Regions from separate parts of the Nonomuraea africana genome, predicted to be linked through region 2. Evidence: riboswitches for the same ligand, from Rfam matches in the RefSeq annotation. Region 2 holds a riboswitch; the other holds the start of a gene.
What was found. A riboswitch is a leader RNA that binds a small molecule or an ion and turns the genes downstream of it on or off. The one in region 2 is predicted to bind S-adenosylmethionine.
Positions count from the first base shown of each region.

Region 1: linked by a shared signal. The riboswitch ahead of thrC (threonine synthase) and the one ahead of H4W81_RS34220 (aminotransferase class V-fold PLP-dependent enzyme) in region 2 are both predicted to bind S-adenosylmethionine.

Region 1 is NZ_JADBEF010000001.1:6,838,254-6,846,459, forward strand. Features, by position in the region: gene H4W81_RS32375 (HelD family protein) at 1-1,058, shown strand, start outside; gene H4W81_RS32380 (GNAT family N-acetyltransferase) at 1,123-1,551, shown strand; gene groL (chaperonin GroEL) at 1,627-3,255, opposite strand; gene H4W81_RS32390 (cold-shock protein) at 3,586-3,786, opposite strand; gene H4W81_RS32395 (MoaD/ThiS family protein) at 4,044-4,319, opposite strand; gene thrC (threonine synthase) at 4,337-5,569, opposite strand; SAM riboswitch class I at 5,583-5,722, opposite strand; gene H4W81_RS32405 (RNA polymerase sigma factor) at 5,782-6,342, opposite strand; gene H4W81_RS32410 (alpha,alpha-trehalose-phosphate synthase (UDP-forming)) at 6,379-7,794, shown strand; gene H4W81_RS32415 (MFS transporter) at 7,838-8,206, shown strand, end outside.
Region 2 is NZ_JADBEF010000001.1:7,197,467-7,205,672, reverse strand. Features, by position in the region: gene H4W81_RS34240 (DUF3180 domain-containing protein) at 1-356, shown strand, start outside; gene H4W81_RS34235 (acyltransferase family protein) at 360-1,442, opposite strand; gene H4W81_RS34230 (NADH-quinone oxidoreductase subunit D) at 1,439-2,584, opposite strand; gene H4W81_RS34225 (DoxX family protein) at 2,677-3,171, shown strand; gene H4W81_RS34220 (aminotransferase class V-fold PLP-dependent enzyme) at 3,168-4,418, opposite strand; SAM riboswitch class IV at 4,466-4,581, opposite strand; gene H4W81_RS34215 (TerC family protein) at 4,741-5,460, shown strand; gene H4W81_RS34210 (cytochrome P450) at 5,490-6,650, shown strand; gene H4W81_RS34205 (cation:proton antiporter) at 6,661-7,824, opposite strand; gene H4W81_RS34200 (cation:proton antiporter regulatory subunit) at 7,910-8,206, opposite strand, start outside.

The DNA of each region.
Region 1 (8,206 bases), 360 kb from region 2:
CCGACTACGAGGTGCGCGAGATGGTCGCCTCGCTGCGCGGCACCACCAGGTACGGCCCCGGCCGCGCCGCCCTCGCCCAGCGCCTGGCCCACCAGGTCCTGGTGCGCATGGAACAGCGCGGCGACTCCCCCGACGACAGGGTGCAGGACGCAGTGGCCCGGTCGAAGCCGGTCAAGCAGCTGGTCGAGTCGGTGTGGCCCAAGCTGACCCCCGCCCAGGTGTTGTTCCGCCTGCTGTCGGACCCGGAGTTCCTGTCCGCCGCCGCCAGGTCCGACCTGTCGCGGGAGGAGCAGGAGCTGCTGCTCTGGAGCAAGCCCTACCGCTCGTGGAAGTCCGCCAAGTGGTCCGCGGCCGACGCCGCGCTGCTCGACGAGCTGGCCGACCTGATCGAGCGCACGCCCTCCCTCGGCCACCTGGTCGTGGACGAGGCGCAGGACCTGTCGGAGATGCAGCTGCGCGCTCTGGGCAGGCGCTGCCGCAACGGCTCCGCCACGGTCCTCGGCGACCTCGCCCAGGGCACCACCCCGTGGTCCACCCGCTCGTGGACGACCGTGCTCCGGCACCTCGGCCAGGACTCGGGCGAGGTCACCGAGCTGACGCTCGGCTTCCGCGTCCCCCGGGAGGTGCTCGACTACGCCGCCCGGCTGCTCCCCTCGATCGCCCCCGGCCTCGCCGCCCCGCGCTCGCTGCGTCCCGGCCTCGGCTCCTTGACCGTACGGCGGGACGGCCAGGTCCTCGAAGCGGTCCACGAGGCGCTCGCCAGGGAGGGCTCGATCGGCGTCATCGTCCCCGACTCCATGGTCGAGACGGTGTCCAAGGAGCTCGCCGGCCTGCCGCACGCCGTCCTCGGCCCCGACTCCACCGGGGAGCACCGCCTGCTGGTCATCCCCGCCACGCTGGCCAAGGGTCTGGAGTACGACCACGTGATCGTGGTCGAGCCGTCCGACATCGTCGAGGCCGAGCCCCGCGGGCTGGCCCGTCTCTACGTGGTGCTGACCCGCGCGGTGTCGTCCCTCACCGTCCTGCACGCCAAGCCGCTGCCCGCCCAGCTGGCATAGAGCTCCACCGGCCCCGGGGCCCATCCCGGGCTCCCACGACCCTGCTCTGGTAGCTTCGCGGGCCATGGGCAGGTCTGAGGTGAAAGTACGGTTCGGCGGAGCGGACGACATCCCTGCCGTCCTGGCCTTCTGGCTGGAGGCGGCCGAGGGCACCGACCGCCACGACTCGGCCGACAAGGTCGTGGCGCTGGTCGACCGCGATCCTGAGGCGCTCCTGCTCGCCGAGGACGACGGCCACCTGGTCGGCACCCTCATCGCGGGCTGGGACGGCTGGCGGGCGCACCTCTACCGCCTGGCCGTCCACCCCGCGCACCGGCGCAGGGGCATCGCGACCGCGCTGCTCGCCGCCGCCGAGGAGCGCTTCGCCGCCTTCGGGGCCTTCAGGGCCGACGCGATGGTGCTCGACGACAACACGTCGGCCCACCACGTGTGGCGCGCCGCGGGCTACTCCCGTCAGCCGCAGTGGGGCCGCTGGGTCAAGCCGCTGACCTGACGCGTCACGCCGGCAGGTCCGTCGTACCCAAAGAAAAAGGGCGACCCCGAGGGGTCGCCCTGATTCGTCGCGGACTTAGAAGTCCATGTCTCCGCCGCCGGGCATGCCCGCGGGAGCAGCCGCGTTCTTCTCCGGCTTCTCGGCGATGACAGCCTCGGTGGTGAGGAACAGCGCCGCGATGGAGGCGGCGTTCTGCAGCGCGGAGCGCGTCACCTTGGCCGGGTCGAGAATGCCCGACTCGAACATGTTGACGTACTCGCCGGTCGCGGCGTTGAGGCCCTCACCCGGGGTGAGGTTCCGCACGCGCTCGACCACGACGCCGCCCTCGAGGCCGGCGTTGATCGCGATCTGCTTCAGCGGCTCCTCGAGCGCCTTGCGCACGATCGCCGCACCGGTGGCCTCGTCACCCTGGAGCTCGAGCTTGTCGAACGCCTTGGTGCCGGCCTGCAGCAGCGCCACGCCACCGCCGGGGACGATGCCCTCCTCGACGGCCGCCTTCGCGTTGCGAACGGCGTCCTCGATGCGGTGCTTGCGCTCCTTGAGCTCGACCTCGGTCGCGGCACCCGCCTTGATGACGGCGACGCCACCGGCGAGCTTGGCCAGGCGCTCCTGGAGCTTCTCGCGGTCGTAGTCGGAGTCGGTGCGCTCGATCTCGGCGCGGATCTCGTTGACCCGGCCGGCGATCTGCTCGGCGTCACCGGCACCGTCGACGATGGTGGTCTCGTCCTTGGTGACGACGACCTTGCGCGCGCGGCCCAGCAGGTCGAGGGTGGCGGACTCGAGCTTGAGACCGACCTCCTCGGCGATGACCTGACCACCGGTCAGGGTCGCGATGTCACCCAGCATGGCCTTGCGGCGGTCACCGAAGCCCGGAGCCTTGACGGCCACGGAGCGGAACAGACCGCGGATCTTGTTGACGACCAGGGTGGCCAGAGCCTCGCCCTCGACGTCCTCAGCGATGATCAGCAGCGGCTTGCCGGCCTGCACGACCTTGTCGAGCAGGGGCAGCAGGTCCTTGTTGGCCGAGACCTTGGAGTTGACGATGAGGATGTAGGGGTCCTCAAGGACAGCTTCCATGCGCTCGGGGTCGGTCACGAAGTAACCGGAGTTGTACCCCTTGTCGAAGCGCATACCCTCGGTGAGCTCGAGCTCGAGGCCGAAGGCGTTGCTCTCCTCGACGGTGATGACGCCTTCCTTGCCAACCTTGTCCATCGCCTCGGCGATGAGGTTGCCGATCTCGGCGTCACCGGCGGAGATGGAGGCCGTCGAAGCGATCTGCTCCTTGGTCTCCACGTCCTTGGCCAGCTTGGAGAGCTCCTCGCTGACGCGCTCGACCGCCGCCTCGATGCCCTTCTTCAGGGACATCGGGTTGGCGCCCGCGGCGACGTTGCGAAGGCCCTCACGGACCAGCGCCTGGGCGAGCACGGTGGCGGTGGTGGTGCCGTCACCCGCGACGTCGTCCGTCTTCTTGGCGACTTCCTTGACCAGCTCGGCGCCGATCTTCTCCCACGGGTCCTCGAGCTCGATCTCCTTGGCGATGGACACACCATCGTTGGTGATCGTGGGAGCGCCCCACTTCTTCTCCAGCACGACGTTACGGCCCTTGGGACCGAGGGTGACCTTGACGGCGTCGGCGAGCTGGTTCATACCGCGCTCGAGACCGCGCCGGGCGTCCTCGTCAAACGCGATCATCTTGGCTGCCATAAGGCTAGACCTCCCAGATGCAGGGTGGCTTTCAGCGGACCGAGCCGACGCCCGCGACGGCAAGGGCCCGACTCCATTCGGCGGACCCCATCGTCTCGATCCCAGTGTCTGGCACTCTCATAACGAGAGTGCCAACGAACTGTTTAGCACTCTACCCTGCCGAGTGCAAGCGAGCGACACGCCTGCCCAGGTCAGTCATGACCAGAGTACGGCCACAGGCCCGATCGCCGGGTGCGGATCGGGCCTGCAGAGTCGACGAAAAGGACGTGGCAGATCCGCACGGACTGCGTTGCCGTGTGAGCTGCCGGTGCTTACCAGCGACGTGACGGATCAGACCGCCCTGACCGACTCCGCCTGCGGACCCTTCTGGCCCTGGGTGATCTCGAACTCGACCCGCTGGCCCTGCTCGAGTGACCGGTAGCCATCCATCATGATCGCTGAGTAATGGACGAATACATCCTTACCACCGTCTACCGCGATGAAGCCGTAGCCCTTGTCCGCGTTGAACCACTTGACGGTGCCCTGCGCCACTTCCGACTCCTCTTACTGGGCTCCGGACCCCGCCCATTCCACTCGCGAGATCCGCGACCGGCATGACTTATGGGGAAATCAGCCGGACGATCGCCCTCGACCATACCTGTGGCAACCCGTAGAACAACAGAGTCAATCGAGCCGGGCATTCTTCCCGTCGCGAAAAAGGTAGTTAAACATTCCACTTTCGCGAGGCCGAACACCAAAAACGCCCGCGGGGGGATAACCCCCGCGGGCGTCGTCGAGAAGGGAAAGCGTCAGCCGCCGGCCACCGCGGGGATGATGGAGATCTGCGCTCCGGCCGGGGTGGCGCTGTCGAGCCCGTCCACAAAACGGACGTCCTCTTCTCCCACATAAACGTTGACAAAACGGCGAATTTTGCCCGATTCATCCAGAATTCGCGCACCGATCCCCGGATAGTCGGCGTCGAGCTTCTGCAGCACCTCGCGAAGCGTGCCGCCTTCGCCGCTCACCTCCGCGTTGCCGCCGGTGTACGTGCGCAGAATGGTGGGAATCCGCACCGAAACGCTCATGACTTGTACCTTTCCTTTCAGACAGCCGCGCGGAACGCGTCGAGAGACGGCCGGATCACGGCCGTGGGACTGGCGTCCTCCGCGATCGCGTCGAGCGTCTTGAGCCCGTCGCCCGTGTTGAGCACGACGGTCGTCAACGAAGGGTCGAGCTGCGCGGTCTCGACGAGCTTCTTCAGCACGCCGACCGTCACCCCGCCCGCGGTCTCCGCGAAGATGCCCTCCGTCGAGGCCAGCAGCTTGATGGCCGACACCACCTCGGCGTCGGTGACGTCCTCCACCGCCCCGCCCGTACGGCGCGCGATGTCGAGCACGTACGGCCCGTCGGCGGGGTTTCCGATGGCCAGCGACTTGGCGATGGTGTCCGGCTTGACCGGCTGGACCACGTCGTGCCCCGCCTTGAAGGCGGTGGAGACGGGAGAGCACCCCGCCGCCTGCGCTGCGAAGATCTTGTAGGGCTTGTCCTCCACGAGCCCGAGCGAGATGAGCTCCTTGAAGCCCTTGTCAATCTTCGTGAGCTGCGAGCCCGAGGCCACCGGGATGATGATCTGGTCGGGCAGCTCCCAGCCGAGCTGCTCGGCGATCTCGTAGGCCAGCGTCTTCGACCCCTCGGCGTAGTAGGGCCGCAGGTTGACGTTGACGAACCCCCACTTGTCGCCCAGCGGGTCGCCGATGAGCTCGGAGCAGAAGCGGTTGACCTCGTCGTAGGTGCCCTCGATGCCGACCAGCTTGCCGCCGAAGACCCGCGCCATGGCGATCTTGGCCTGCTCCAGGTCGGCCGGGATGAACACGCACGCCTCGAGGCCCGCGCGAGCCGCCGCGGCGGTCACCGCGCCCGCCAGGTTGCCCGTGGAGGAGCACGACAGGGTGTGGAAGCCGAAGTTGCGCGCCGCCTCGACGGCGATGGCGACCACGCGGTCCTTGAAGGAGTGGGTGGGGTTGCCCGAGTCGTCCTTGACGTGCAGGTCGCGCAGCCCGAGAACCTTGCCCAGGTTGTCGGCCTTGACGAGCTTCGTCCAGCCGGGGTTCATGTTCTGCTTGGACGTCACGTCCACGGGGACGGGCAGCAGCGAGCGGTACCGCCAGATGTTCGCGGGACCCGACGCGATGTCCTCGCGGGTGACGGAGCCGAAGGAGTAGGCCACTTCGAGCGGCCCGAAACACTCCAGACAGGCGAAGCTAGGGCCCAGGTCGTAGCGTGCGCCGCACTCGCGGCAGGACAGAGCGACAGCGGGGCCGAAATCAAGGGACATGAAGCGAGGCCTTCCCTCATCTTCGTCTGCGACCACCTTGGTCACAGACCGGAATTGGCACCTGTCCCGGCCGGCCTCGTCACTTCACGAGCACAGTCCGGGAGGGTTGCCGGGGCTTCGCAGGGCCGGTCCCTCCACCCCTCTGGATGAGCAATATGAAGTTATGCGCCTCACCATACCCGGCGATGCTCATGACACGAGCAGGCGTCTCGCTAGCTGAGACGATACGTATCACCCAGCGCGGCCTGAACGTACTTGCGCGCCTGGTGGATACGGGACTTGGCGGTGCCGAGCGGGATGCCGAGCTGCTCGGCGACCTCGTTGTAGTCGAGCTGGACGATGTCGCGCAGCACCAGCGCCTGGGCCAGGTCGGGCTTGTCGGCCTCGAGCGCCTCCATGGCGTCGAGCAGGTCGAGCCGCGAGCCCGCGATGACGCTGACGCGCCGTACGTCGGGCTTCTGCACCGGCAGCTCCTCGGAGGTCTGCTCGGCGGCCCTGCGCTTCAGCGACCGGTAGGTGGTGCGCGCGCAGTTGGCGGTGACGATGTGGAGCCAGGTGCTGAACCTGGCCCTGCCCTCGAAGCGGCCGATGTTGCGGGCCACCGCGAGCAGGGTGTCCTGGCACGCCTCCTCGGCGTCCTGGTGGTAGGGGAGGATGCGCGCGCAGTGGCGCAGCACGTCGGGCTCGATGCGCTTCAGGAGCTCGCCCAGCGCGCGATGGTCGCCGCCCGCTGCGGAGCGGGCCAGTTCCTCGGTTAGCTCATCAAGGGCCATAGCGAGATCCTATGGTCGGGCGTCATGGTTGTTCACATGAACAGCGTCCTGGTGGCCTCCAACAGGGGTCCGGTCTCCTTCACTGTCTCCGACGGCGGCGAGCTGACCATGAAACGCGGCGCGGGAGGCCTGGTGTCAGGGCTCTCCGGGGTGGCCAGAGAGGAGGGCGTGCTCTGGGTCTGCGCGGCGCTGTCCGACGGCGACCGCAGTGCCGTACGGCTGGCGCCCGGCGGCCGCCTCGACCAGGCCGGCTACGACACCGGCAAGCTGCGCATGCTCGACATCCCGCCCGCCACCTTCCACCGCGCCTACAACGCGGTGGCCAACTCCACGCTCTGGTTCGTCAACCACCTGCTGTACGACATCCCGAACGCGCCCCACTTCGACTCCAGGTTCGAGAGGGAGTGGGAGTCCTACCGCGACTACAACGGCGCGTTCGCGCTGGCGCTGGCGGAGGAGGCGAGCCACGGCGCGAGGGTGATGGTGCAGGACTACCACCTGACGCTCACCCCCGCCATGCTCCGCGCCGAGCGCCCCGACCTGCGCATCGCGCACTTCAGCCACACCCCGTGGGCGCCTCCCGAGTACTTCTCGTTACTGCCCGACGAGGTCGCGAGGGAGGTGCTCGAGGGCATCCTGGGCGCCGACCACGCCGGATTCCTGACCGAGCGATGGGCCCGGGCGTTCATGGACTGCTGCGAGAGCCTGCTCGACGCCAAGGTCTCGAGCCGCACGGTCTCCCACGAGGGCCGCACCACCCGCATCGGGGTCCACGGGCTCGGCGTCGACGGCGAGACGCTGTGGAAACGGGCCTGCGAGCCCGACGTCGAGTCGCACATGGCCGCGCTCAGGGAGCAGGTGGGCGACCGCAGGCTGATCGTCCGCATCGACCGCACCGAGCTGTCGAAGAACATCGTCCGCGGCCTGATGGCCTACAGGGAGTTCCTCGCCGCGCATCCCGAGTGGCACGGGCGCGTGGTCCACCTCGCCTTCGCCTACCCCTCGCGGCACGACCTGCCCGAGTACCGCGAGTACACCGCGGCCGTGCAGCGCTGCGCCAAGGAGATCGAGGACGAGTACGCCACGGAGGACTGGGATCCGCTGATCCTCAACGTCAACGACGACTACCCGCGCTCGCTGGCCGCCTACCGCCTGGCCGACGTGCTGCTGGTCAACCCCATCCGCGACGGCATGAACCTGGTCGCCAAGGAGGGCCCGATCCTGTCACCGCGCTGCGCGCTGGTGCTCTCGCGCGAGGCGGGCGCGGCGGCCGAGCTCGGCGCCGACGCGCTCGTCGTCAACCCCTACGACGTGTGCGAGACCGCGCGCGCCCTGCACGCCGGCCTGGAGATGCCGGAGGACGAGCGGCTACGGCGCGGCGCGCGGCTCAAGGCCGCCGCCACCGCGCTCCCTCCGCGGCGGTGGCTGGGCGAGCAACTTGCCAGCATCTAGGGCGTTATCGCGAGACACCGTCACCTGGTTCATCTACCTCCAGATGAGCGTGTTCGCGACCTTCATCTACGGCCTCAGCGCCGCGCTCCCCCTGCTCCGCATCGACCTGCGCGTCTCGGCCGCCGTCGGCGCCCTGCACGGCACCGCCATGGCCGCCGCCACCATCGCCGCCGGCCTCTCCCTCCCCCTGCTCACCCGCGCGTACGGCAGGCGCGCCGTCCTGTGGATCGGCCTGGCCGGGCTGAACGCGGGCGTCATGCTCGTCATGCTGGCCTCGTCGCTTCCCTTCACGCTCACGGGCTTCGCGCTGGCCGGCGGCTTCGGCTCGGTCATGCTCTACACCGCGATGGCCGCCCTCAGCGACCACCACGGGCCCGCGGGACCCGCCGCGATCAGCGAGGCGAACGCGATC
Region 2 (8,206 bases):
CCGCGATCCCCACCGTGCTGCTGCTGGCGGTCGGCGAGGGCTACAGCGGCTGGATGACGCGTGCGCGCATCGCCCGCAAGCCCGACACCAAGCCGGTCGAGCCGCTCGCCGTCGCCCGTCTGGCGGCTCTGGCGAAGGCGTCGGCCTACGCGGGGGCGGTCTTCGCGGGTCTGTTCGCCGGGTTCTCGCTGACCACGGTGCAACTGCTGACCAGCGAGACGCCTCGTTCGGAGTTCTTCGTGGCGACAGGGTCGTTGCTGGCCTCCGTGGCGCTGATCGCCGCGGCCCTCTACCTGGAGAACTCCTGCAGGGTGCCCAAGGACCCCGAGGGAGAGCGGCACGACTTCAGCAGGTAGCGGTCACGTGGACACGGGAGCGCGCTCTGCTCTTTTTCTCCTGGAGAACAGGTAGATGACGGGCAGGGTGCACAGCAGCGGGCCGACGATGGAGAAGGGCCGTTCCAGCCACCACATCAGGTTGGGCCGGGGATCGGCGGCGGGGAAGCCGAACACCCCCCACCACAGTCCGAGCGCGATCGCCATCCCCGTGGTGTGGAAGAGGAACAGCGGCAGCGCGAAACGGTTGATCGTCTCGTTGACCCGCTTCCACCTGACCCGTTCGAGCACCCGTTCCATGGTCGGGCGGAGCACCTCGACCAGGCCGATCTGGAAGATGAGCAGGCTGACGATGACGAAGGTGGGCGGCGCCATGTTCGACAGCTTGTCGCCCGGCACGCCGACCATCGAGCCCGGATACAGCCCCGAGTAGACCAGGCCGAACAGGCCGAACAGGCCCGTCCAGAGGATGGCCACGTCGTAGCGGCGGGGCAGGACGACGACCCGCTCGTAGAAGAAGCCCGCCTGGTGGGCCAGGCCCCAGATGAGGATCATGTTGAGCCAGCCGGCCCACTCGACGCCGTAGCGCAGCCGGACGACGTCGACGACCAGGGCCGCGCCGCCCAGCCAGATGAGCGCGAGCACGTCGTAGCGGCGGTGCAGCCACAGCGCCACGGGCAGCAGCGCGATCAGCATCAGGTAGACGATCAGGAACCACAGAGGGCTGAGGACGAGCAGCACCACCCGCCACATCCAGGGGATGTCGAACAGCGCGGTCACGACGGCGCCGATGCCGATCCAGACGCCCGACAGGGTGAGGCCGGGGACGGCCAGGGCCTTGATGCGCCGCCAGACGAAGGCGCCGATGCCGGTCCCGCGTTCGCAGGCCCTGTTCCACGACAGCAGGTGGACGTAGCCGCCGACGTAGAAGAACAGTGGCAGCACCTGGAAGAGCCAGGTGAGGATCCACAGCCCTGAGGTGAAGCCCAGCGGGCTGGTGGGGGTGGGCCCGTCGGGCGACCACCGGAGGATGGTGAACGCCCAGTGCCACACCACGACGGTGATCAGGCTGACCGCGCGCAGCCAGTCGACGTATTTGTCCCTCACTTGTCGATGTCACCCACCACGAAGAACATCGAGCCGAGAATCGCGACCATGTCGGCGACCAGGTGCCCTGGCAGCATCTCGCGCAGCACCTGGACGTTGCTGTAGGAGGCCGAGCGCAGCTTCATCCGCCACGGGGTCTTGTCTCCCCTGGAGACCAGGTAGTAGCCGTTGATGCCCAGCGGGTTCTCCGTCCAGGCGTAGGTGTGGCCCTCCGGCACCTTCAGCACCTTGGGCAGGCGCTGGTTGATCGGGCCTGGGGGCAGCGCGCGCAGCCGCTCGACGCAGGCGTCGGCCAGGTCGAGCGAGACCTTGAGCTGCTCGAGCAGCACCTCGAAGCGGGCGTGGCAGTCGCCCGCCGTCCTGGTGACCACCTTGACCGGCAGCTCCCCGTAGGCGAGGTACGGCTGGTCGCGCCGCAGATCGAAGTCGACGCCCGAGGCCCTGGCGATCGGGCCGCTCACGCCGTACTGCATGATCGTTTCGCGGTCGAGGACGCCGACGCCGCGGGTGCGGGCCAGGAAGATCTCGTTGCCGAGGATGAGGTTCTCGATGTTGGGCACCTTGGCCCTGGTGGCGGCGACGGTCGCGCTGACGCGGTCGAGCCAGCCCGCGGGCAGCTCCTCCTTGAGCCCGCCCACCCGGTTGAACATGTAGTGCATCCGTCCGCCGGAGATCTCCTCCATGACGGCCTGGATCCGCTCGCGCTCGTTGAACGCGTAGAAGATCGGGGTGATCGCGCCCAGTTCGAGCGGGTACGAGCCGAGGAACATCAGGTGCGACAGCGCCCTGTTGAGCTCGGCGAGCAGCGTGCGCGTCCACACCGCCCTGGCGGGTACCTCCATGCCGAGCATGCGTTCGGCGGCCAGCACCACGCCGAGCTCGTTGGCGAACCCAGACAGCCAGTCGTGCCTGTTGGCCAGCATGATGATCTGCCGGTAGTCGCGGACCTCGAACAGCTTCTCCGCGCCCCTGTGCATGTAGCCGATGATCGGCTCGGCGGTGGCGATGCGCTCGCCGTCGAGGGTGAGGCGAAGGCGCAGAACGCCGTGCGTCGAGGGGTGCTGTGGCCCGATGTTGAGGATCATGTCCTCCGTGGCCAGCTCCTTGGCGCCTGCGCCGATTCCGACCACGCGTTCTTCCATACCCGCCATGCTGCCACCGACGGTGGGGGTGATCCAGTCAAGGAATGGTCTATTCGCGCATTTCCGCTGGTGAGCCAGGGGAGAAGAAAGGCATGAAAAGAGTCTTGTTCGATCTCGCCGCGTTGGTCGCGCGCGTGGTGGTCGGCCTCATCTTCATCGCACACGGCGTGCAGAAGTGGCAGAACGGCTACGACGCCACGGCGCAGGGATTCACCCAAGGGGGGGTGCCGCAGCCGCGGCTGGCCGCGGCCTTCACCATGGTGGCCGAGCCGGTGGGCGGCTTCCTGCTCGTCATCGGCCTGTTCGTGCCGATCGCGGCACTGGCCCTGGTGGTGGTGATGGCGGGGGCGTTCCTGTTCGTGCACGTGGACAACGGCATCTTCCTCGCCGACCGAGGGTGGGAGCTGGTCGGCACGCTGGGGGCCGCCAACCTGGTGCTCGCCGCGACGGGCGGCGGCCGCTTCGGCGTCGACGGCATCTACAAGGGGGTCCTCGGCAGACGGGCCCGCCGCCGGGCCGAAGACCAGGCCGCGGCCCGTGCTCCCATCGACGTGTCGCAGCAGCACCGCGAGCTGTCGAGCCCCTAGTGTCGCGTGACCAGGTCGCGCAACGCGCCGATCAGGCGGTCGATGTGCTCCTCGGTGGTGCCGATGCCGATGGAGGCCCTGACGGCCGCGGTGGTCCCGTCCTCGCAGCCGCCGTCGGCGCTCGACGTGCCGAGCAGGTGGCGCACGAACGGGTGCGCGCAGAACTTGCCGTCGCGCACGCCGATGCCGTACTCGCCGGACAGCGCCTCGGCGACCTCGCGCGCGGTGTAGCCGTCCACGACGAACGACACGATGCCGACCCTGGGGTGGTCGGGGCCCCACAGCGACAACTCGTGCACGCCCTCGATGGCTGACAGGCCCTCGCGCAGCCTGGCGACGAGGCGCTCCTCCTCACGGACCAGGGGCGTCCAGCCGGTGGCGGTCAGCGCGTCGCACGCGGCGGCCAGCGCGATCGCGCCGAGCACGTTCGGGGTGCCCGCCTCGTGCCTGGGCTCGGCGTCCTCGTGCCACTCGGCGCTGTCGGTGACCGCCTTCACCGCGCCGCCGCCCTTCAGGTACGGCTGGCCCGCCGACAGCCAGTCTCGCCGCCCGACCAGTACACCCGCGCCGAAGGGAGCGTAGAGCTTGTGACCGGAGAAGGCGACGTAGTCGAGGTCGAGCGCGGTCAGGTTGAGCCTGCGATGCGGGACCAGCTGGGCGGCGTCGACCAGGATGCGGGCGCCGTGCCGGTGCGCGATGTGCGCGAGCGCGGCGATCGGCCACAGCTCGCCCGTCACGTTGGAGGCGGCGGTGACGACGAGCAGCTTGGGGCCGTCGATCTCGGCGAGCGCCGCGTCGGCCTGCCGTACGGCCTCGCCGGGGAAGGCGGGCGGGGCGAGCCTGACGACGCGCTCCCACGGCAGCAGCGACGCATGGTGCTCGGTGTCGAAGACGACCACGGTCGTCTGCGGAGGAAGACAGCTCGCCAGCAGGTTCGTGGCGTCGGTGGTGTTGCGGGTGAAGATCACCGCGTCGTCGGGGCGGGCTCCCACGAAGGCGCGGACGGTGTGGCGCGCCTGCTCGTAACGGGCGGTGGTGAGCTGGGAGGCGTAGCCCGCGCCGCGGTGCACGCTGGAGTAGGCCGGGAGCGCGGCGGCGACGGCCGCGCTGACCGGCTCGAGACACGGGGCGCTGGCGGCGTAGTCGAGGTTGGCGTAGGAGACCAGACGGCCGCCCTTGACGGGCACCTCGAGGTCCTCGCCGAGCACCTTGACGGCAACGGGGGCGGAGATCGTCGCAACGGACATGGCACAGCCTTCCTGGGGTCATCGGACCCCCGGCTGTGGCACCTCGGAGCCCGCGCTTGCCCGCCACACCTCGTGACGGACCAGGTCTTCACCCGGGGCACCCCGCCGCGGACGCGAGGGTTGCCGGCCAGCAAGCCGGGGCTAAGCGCTGGCACTCATGACCTACGCCGGAACTATAACCGACACGTGGCCCCATTTCGCAAGCCCGCGCCATCGGGTGCCGGTTGGCGGGCCGGGGGTGCGGAGGGCCACGAACTTTCGGAGTGATCGGCTCGTTGGGGTTGGGGACGACTAACCGAGGAGGTATGTGATGCTGGACTGGGTGACAAACCCCCAGATCTGGATCGGGTTCTTCACCCTGGTGGCCCTGGAGATCGTCCTGGGCATCGACAACATCATCTTCATTTCGATCCTGGCGGGCAAACTCCCACCCGAACAGCGCGACAGAGCCAGGGTCCTCGGACTGGCCGCCGCGCTCATCTCCCGCCTCCTGCTGCTCCTCGGGCTGGCATGGGTGGTGCGGTTGAGGGAGCCGCTGTTCGAGATCTTCGGGCACGGGGTCTCGGGCCGAGATCTGATTCTCATCCTGGGCGGCCTGTTCCTGCTGGCCAAGAGCGTGATCGAGATCGGCGACAGCATGGAGCTGAAGGACAAGGAGGGCAAGCAGCGCAAGGTCACCTCCTTCACCTCGGTGATCCTGCAGATCATGGTGCTCGACATCGTCTTCTCGCTCGACTCGGTCATCACCGCCGTCGGCATGGTCGAGGAACTGGGCGTGATGGTCGCCGCGGTGATCGTCGCGGTACTGGTGATGCTGTTCGCCTCGGGGCCGATCAGCAGGTTCGTCGACAGGCACCCGAGCATCAAGATGCTGGCGCTGGCGTTCCTCGTGCTGATCGGCGTCCTGCTTCTGGCCGAGGGGTTCGGGCAGCACATCGACAAGGGCTACATCTACTTCGCGATGGCGTTCTCGGTGGTCGTGGAGCTGCTCAACATCAAGATGCGGAGCAGGCACGCGAAGGCGGAATCTAGTATTGACTAGTGCGCTTTGATCCTTGGAATCCGGATTTCGTGGCTTCGCCTTACGCGGTCTATGACGAGCTGAGGCGCGAGACGCCAGTCAGCTTCTTCGAGCCCACGGGGCAGTGGCTGATCGCCAGGCACGCCGACGTCAACGCGCTGCTGCGCGACCGCAGGCTGGGCAGGTCCTACCTGCACCTGGCCACGCACGAGGAGTTCGGGCGCGAGCCCGAGCCGGACTTCCAGGAGCCCTTCTGGCGGGTGATCAGGGCGGGCATGCTCGACGTCGAGCCGCCCGTCCACACCCGCCTGCGCCGCCTGGTCTCCAAGGCGTTCACGCCGCGCATGGTCGAGTCGATGCGCCCGAGGGTCCGCGCGATCGTCGAGGGCCTCGTCGACGACTTCGTCGAGAAGGGCGGCGGCGACCTGATCGCGGAGGTGGCCGAGCCCCTGCCGGTCACCGTCATCGCCGAGATGCTCGGGGTGCCCGACGCCGACCGGCACCTGCTGCGTCCGTGGTCGGCCGACATCTGCGGCATGTACGAGCTGAACCCCTCGGCGGCGGCGCAGCACACCGCGGTCAGGGCCGCGGCGGAGTTCTCCGACTATCTCAAGGGCCTGGCCCGCGCCCGCAGGTCGGCTCCTGGCGACGACCTCATCAGCGCGCTCGCCCAGATCGAGGAGCTGACCGAGGACGAGCTGGTCGGCACCTGCGTGCTCCTGCTCAACGCCGGTCACGAGGCGACCGTGAACGTCACGGGCAACGGCTGGTGGTCGCTGTTCCGCAACCCCGCCGAGCTCGTACGGCTGCGCGACGACCTCTCGCTGCTGCCCACGGCCATCGAGGAGCTGATGCGCTACGACACGCCGCTGCAGATGTTCGAGCGCTGGGCGCTGGAGGACATCGAGGTAGGCGGCGTGACCATTCCGAAGGGCGTGGAGGTCGCCCTGCTGTTCGGCTCGGCCAACCGCGACCCCGAGGTCTTCGCCGATCCGGACACCCTCGATGTCGGCCGGGCGGACAACCCGCACATCTCCTTCGGCGCGGGCATCCACTTCTGCCTGGGCGCGCCGCTGGCCAGGATCGAGCTGGTGGAGTCCTTCGGCGCCCTCCTGAAGAGGGCGCCTTCGCTCGAGCTCACCAGGGAGCCCGAGTGGAACCCCGGCTACATCATTCGAGGGCTTCGCTCGCTCGACGTTTCCTGCGAGTGAGCGAAGCGACTCACGGGGCCGACGACGGAGGCCGCGTGAGTATCGGCTCGACCAGCTTGGCGGCCAGCGGGCCGAAGGCCGCGAGGATCAGCACGTAGGTGGCGGCGAGCGGGCCGAGATCGGGATGGGCCCCCGCCGCGACCGCGAGGCCCGCGATGACGATGTTGAACTCACCGCGCGGGACCAGCGCGATGCCCGCGCGCATGCGGCCCGCCCTGGCGATCCCTGCCCTGCGGGCCGCATAGGCGCCGGTGAGCAGCTTGGTGATGATGCTGACCAGCGCGAGCAGCAGCGCGAGCAGCGCCACGGGCGGGATCTTCGTGGGGTCGGTCTGCAGGCCGAAGAAGACGAAGAACACCGCGGCGAACAGGTCGCGCAGCGGCATCAGCAGCGCTCTCGCCTCGTGCGCCAGCTCGCCCGACAGCGCGATGCCGACGAGGAACGCGCCCACGGCGGCCGACACCTGGAGCTCCTGGGCGATGCCGGCCACCAGCAGCGCCAGGCCGAGCACCTTGAGCAGCAGCACCTCGTTGTTCGGGCTGGAGACGAACGCCTCGATGAACCTGCCGAAGCGCAGCGCGATGACCAGGACGACGGTGACCGTGCCGAGGGCGATGCCCAGCGAGATCGCGCCCGTCATCAGCGAGACGCCCGCCAGCATGGCGGTGAGCAACGGCAGGTAGACGGCCATCGCCAGATCCTCGAAGACGAGAAGCGACAGCACCACCGGTGTCTCGCGGTTGCCTATCCACCCGAGATCGGACAGCACCTTCGCGGTGATGCCCGACGAGGTGGCGTAGGTGACGCCCGCCATGGCCACGGCCGCGACCGGGCCCCAGCCCAGCAGCAGCGCGGCGATCGCGCCAGGCGCCGCGTTGAGGACGATGTCGACCAGGCCGGCCCTGGCGTTGCCGCGCAGGCTGGAGACCAGCTCGCTCGCGTTGTACTCGAGGCCGAGCGTGAGAAGCAGGAGCACGACGCCGATCTCGGCGCCGATGGCGATGAACTCCTCGCTGGTGGCGAGAGGGAGCAGGCCGCCCTGCCCGAAGGCGAGACCGGCCAGGAGATAGAGGGGGATGGCGGAGATTCCCGCTCGCAACGCCAGCGCGCCGAGCACCCCGAGAGCGAGGATGATGCCGCCGAGTTCGAGGAAGACGATCGCGGTGTCGTGCACTTCGGATGAGAAACGTGCCAAATGGACCGCCATCACGCTGCCCGGCCCCCGCAAAGGCGGTATGGCGGGCTGATGAGCTCGTTTCTCATCCGCCGTCCGTGAGAATGTCGGCGACCGCCCGGGTCGTCTCATCGTCACCGACGACGACCACGACGTCTCCCGCGGTGAACCTGAAGTCGGGGGTCGGGCTGGCGTTGACCTGCGGACCGCGCACCACGGCCACCACCGAGGCGCCGGTGCGGGTGCGGATGCGCGTGTCACCCAGCGTCCTGCCGTCGTACGGCGAGCCGGGCAGGATCGGGAGCTGGATGCTCACCAGCCCTTCGATCTCGCTGTGCAGGGCGTTGAGCCGCTGGACGATGCGCGGGGCGCCGAGCAGTTC